DNA from 2 places in the Paenibacillus sp. FSL R10-2771 genome. Region 1 is predicted to be linked to the other one. Evidence: predicted binding sites of a transcription regulator. Region 1 holds the regulator's gene; the other holds the start of a gene.
The links. The regulator CtsR, encoded in region 1, represses protease genes until heat stress. The targets are predictions, from matches to a motif close to ATGGTCAATAAAGGTCAAACA.
Positions count from the first base shown of each region.

Region 2: the regulator CtsR is predicted to act here: its motif matches at 1,012-1,032, upstream of clpP (ATP-dependent Clp endopeptidase proteolytic subunit ClpP).

Region 1 is NZ_JBBOBM010000002.1:1,311-3,707, forward strand. Features, by position in the region: gene NSU14_RS35465 (GNAT family N-acetyltransferase) at 1-370, shown strand, start outside; gene NSU14_RS35470 (CtsR family transcriptional regulator) at 734-1,195, shown strand; gene NSU14_RS35475 (UvrB/UvrC motif-containing protein) at 1,226-1,750, shown strand; gene NSU14_RS35480 (protein arginine kinase) at 1,780-2,397, shown strand, end outside.
Region 2 is NZ_JBBOBM010000001.1:7,281,928-7,284,324, forward strand. Features, by position in the region: gene NSU14_RS31430 (sugar-binding transcriptional regulator) at 1-522, opposite strand, end outside; tRNA gene NSU14_RS31435 (tRNA-Arg) at 852-926, shown strand; gene clpP (ATP-dependent Clp endopeptidase proteolytic subunit ClpP) at 1,120-1,716, shown strand; gene NSU14_RS31445 (GDSL-type esterase/lipase family protein) at 1,803-2,397, opposite strand, start outside.

The DNA.
Region 1 (2,397 bases):
GGAGAATTATCCGTACTTCATGGCACGCATTGTCAACGCCCAAGCCTTTATAGAGAATTTGTCTTTCCATGCGCTGAGCGGTATCCGGGAGCGGCTGCTTTATATTGAAGATGAGCATGCCCCCTGGAATAACGGCCTGTGGCGGTGGACAGTAGCTGAACATGGGGAGGTATCATTTACTCAGATCCAGGGGGACAGATCAAGCGCTGATCTTATATGCAGTATTGGTACACTTACCGCACTGTTGATGGGATACAGACGTCCAGTTGAAATGGCCCGGTATGGACAGTTATCCGGTACACATGAAGCTGTAGATTGGCTGGAGAAGCTGATCCCGCAGGCGCAAACGGCTTTATTTGATTTTTTCTGACAAACCTGAAGGCTCTTCCGCTTACATTAGAAGCAGGAGAGCCTAAAATACATATCCCCTTGCAATGGGATCCGTGAAGCTATTCGGAATACAATGCGGCTAAAAAGTAAAAAATAAGAGCAACCCCTTGGAATTCAGTGAGAATATGTTATAATATGAAAAAAGTCAAAGAAAGTCAAAGTCAACGCGAGCTCGACAGCAGTGTTCTTAGGATTGTAACAGTTGGAGGTCAGGCTCAGTACGAAGGCTATTGCAGCCGATTCGCACTTCAGTCCCCGGGTTAAATTCTTTAGAGCTATGTATGGACGGCGGACGTTGATACAGCACAAGCTTAACCAAGGCTTACACACTGGAGGATGAGTGATGCGTAATATCTCCGATATTATTGAACAATATCTGAAGAATATTTTGCATGAAAGTCCCGAAGGTACGGTGGAAATTCAGCGCAATGATCTGGCGGACCAGTTCTCCTGTGTGCCGTCGCAGATCAATTACGTCATCAGTACACGCTTTACTTTGGAAAAGGGATATGTAGTGGAGAGCAAACGCGGCGGTGGAGGGTATATCCGGATTCAGCGCTTCGAGCTGCCTCAGAATGTGGCACTGTATGCACATCTGAACTCCACAATAGGGAATGATATTGACCAGAATTCCGCCGAAGGACTGATTTATCAGCTGGAGGAGGCCCGTTTTCTCTCCAAGCGTGAAGCGTGTCTTATGCGGTCCGCTGTTTCCCGGGAATGCCTGACGGTTAATCTGCCGTACCGGGATGAGATTCGTGCCAAGCTAATGAAGGCCATGCTAATCTCTTTGTTAGGCAAATAATTGTCAAAATGTGAGGGAGGGACACCGCTCATGCTATGCCAGGAATGCGGGGTCAAACCGGCTACACTCCATTTCACGAAGATCGTGAACGGAGAGAAGACAGAATTTCATATTTGTGAAAGCTGTGCGCGGGAAAAAGGGGAGCTCATCCCCGGTACTGCCGGAGGATTCTCCATACACAGCTTGCTTTCCGGGCTGCTTGATCTGGAGAGCGCAGGCAAGGGCAAGTCAGAGGCCGCACAGACTGTGCAGGGGCTGCAGTGTGAGAACTGCGGTATGACCTACTCACAGTTCAGCAAGCTTGGACGGTTCGGCTGCAGCTCATGCTACAAATATTTTGACAGCACGCTGGACCCGCTCTTCAGACGGGTACACGGAAGTACAGCCCATGTGGGTAAGCTTCCCAAACGGGCGGGTGCACAGATCATGTGTAAACGCCAAATTGATGAGCTGAAGCAGGAATTACAGCAGAGCATTATGCAGGAGGAGTTTGAAACTGCAGCCGAGCTGAGGGACAGAATCCGCAAACTTGAAAAAGAAATGCCACAAGAGTAAAGTCTTTGATATATAGGAGGGGATTCCACATGTCAAGTCTCCGGTTTACCGAACAAGCACTTAGTGACTGGATGCGCTGCGGCGGGAGTCATTCCGAGATTGTTATCAGCAGCCGAATGCGTATCGCCCGTAATCTGGAGCACCTTCCTTTCCCGCTATTGGCGTCTGCGCAGCAGTCGGAAGAGGTGCTGGAGCAGCTTGCTCCTGTATTTCAGGGAGAAGCCTCTGCGGATTTCGGCAACTTTCAGCTGCTGAGGCTGGATGAGCTCGATGAGCTGGATAAAAAAGTACTGGTGGAGAAGCATCTGATCAGTCCTAATCTGGCTGATGATTCCAAAGGCGGAGCAGTCATTCTTAATGAAGACGAGTCAGTCAGCATTATGATCAACGAGGAGGATCATCTCCGCATTCAATGCCTGTTTCCGGGTCTGCAGGTGAGAGAGGCCTGGGTAAGGGCAACAGCCATCGATGATATCTTTGAGGCTGCTGTCAATTACGCTTTTGATGACCGCAGAGGATACCTGACCAGTTGTCCCACCAATGTGGGAACCGGGCTCAGAGCCTCGGTAATGGTTCATCTGCCGGCATTGGTTATGACCCATCAGATTAACCGGATTCTATCCGCTGTTAATCAGGTCGGTCTTACC
Region 2 (2,397 bases), on a different contig from region 1:
AACTACCCAGGCGTTCTTATAGGAAAGGGATAGCGGCGGGGTCAACTGATCGGCCATTTCGGCCAGGGTCGATCCGCCTGTGACGGCAATCGTATCGTCACTGCGCAGTACACTGAGCAGTGCCTTCGAACCTGCACGCCCCAGTTCACGTTTGGTGAACAGCGAGGTCTCGCAGTCGCCAGGTACAACAACTACTTTACTGAGACCGTACGTAGTACGAATTTTCTCTTCCAGATCATCCAGGCCGAAGAGGCTCTTGGCGATCGGCTCCAGCAGGTCAAGCAGTCTGCGACCGGCTTCGCTAATGCGCATGCCGACGCTCTCGATCTCAATGAGCCCTTGCGATTTCAGAAGATCCGTCTCGGCGCGCAGCACCCGCTCGGTCATATCAAGCGAGGCGGCAAGCGTTCGGCGCCCAATAATATCGGACAGCATGATCTGATGTAGAATCGTATACCGTCTCTTAAGGGTTTCCATGAGATCAGGCAGAAGCTGCTTTTGGATTTCCAATAAATTACGCATGCTTTCACTCCTGCAACTTCGTCTTTCTCTTTTCCCTTGTTCGTGGTCTCAAAATGTCCCGGGTTAACTTTTTAAGTCCCACCCATATTCTACCCAAAACTGACGCCGAGTGCAAGTGTTCCGAGACTATAATTCTCAGACCCGTTTCATCTTATACATCTGCCGGTCTGTGAGAGGTAACCACGCCCTTAAGCACATGACTGAAAACCTCCATCACCTGACTGTCAAGTGGGAAGCTATCATCTGCCTGGGAGCCGGAAAATTTTTTTTTGCACAACGGGTTTTACACGTTGCTTTTATGCAATAAGTGTATTATAATAATTTCTGTTGCGCCCGTGGTCCAATGGATATGACGTAGGCCTCCGAAGCCTGAGATCCAAGTTCGATTCTTGGCGGGCGCGCCATTATTTTCACTTTTGTACATAATTTAGCAATGCTTATATTATATTTAACCAAAGAGCCGCTTGATGGCTCTTTTTTTTGAATCTAAGTTTGACTTTCTTTGACTTTTTGTTTGAATTTGTTTATCATGTGGTTAATACGGTAACAGTAAAAAATGAACACATTCGAAGCACCAATTTCAAGGAGGTTTTCCACGTGAGTTATATTCCTATGGTAGTAGAACAGAGCAACCGCGGTGAGCGCGCTTATGACATCTATTCCCGCCTGCTGAAGGACCGCATCATTTTCCTTGGAACGGAGGTTAATGACGTGGTAGCCAATTCCATCATCGCACAAATGCTCTTCCTGGCTGCCGAGGATCCGGATAAGGATATTCACCTGTATGTAAACAGCCCTGGCGGTTCCATTACAGCGGGTATGGCTATATTTGATACAATGCAGTACATTAAACCGGATGTATCCACCATCTGTGTAGGGATGGCCGCTTCCATGGGTGCCTTCCTGCTGAACGCCGGCGCCAAGGGCAAACGCTTCGCCTTGCCGAACAGCGAAATTATGATTCACCAGCCGCTCGGCGGTGCCCAGGGTCAGGCTTCGGATATCGAAATCCGCGCCCGCCGCATCATCAAGCTGCGCGAGAAGCTGAACCGTATCCTGTCCGAACGTACGGGCCAGCCGATCGAGAAGATCGAGAAGGATACCGACCGCGACTACTTCATGAGTGCTGCCGATGCAGCTGAATATGGCATTGTCGATAAAGTCATTGAGAAGACCTTGCCGACTGGCGTTTAATTTCTATACTTCACCAACACATAAAGAGGCTGCCACGGACCTACAGGTCTGCGGCAGCCTCTTTATTTGGCATATATACTGATGTTTCACCTCAAGGTTCCATATCCCAGGGCATCCAGCTTGCCGGCAATCACCCGGTAGCCCCTGCCGTTCGGATGGATATGATCCAGGAACAGCAGCCCCCGCTCATTTCCGGCAAATTCATGATAAATGGAAGCAAACCCCACAACATAACTGCTGTAGCCGGCAGCATAGCGGTTGAACTGCCGCACCCAATCTGTAGCCGCATCCACCTGAGGATACGGATTATAGAGACCTACAATCCGGATAATGTAAGGACTTCGCGTACCCGCCTTCAGCTGTGCCAGAGTATTCATAATATCACTGAAATTCCGTTTGCATTCCCGGAGCGCTTTTTGCAGATATCCATTCAGCTCACCTGGCCTCCCCGCTGCGGCTTTGGCGGCCTTAATCAGATCATTGCCGCCAATAGAGACGGTGATGATCTCCGCATCCTTAACCGCAGAACGAAAGCCGCCATCTGTCTTGAGACGCTGCTCCAGCCCTGCTGTTGTCAGACCGTTCACTCCAAGATTCGCTGAAGCCACCGGAGTCTGCAGCCGCCCTTCCGCCATCCGGCGGTAGACGGGGACAAATCCGTTCCCGGGCAGAGCCCCGAAT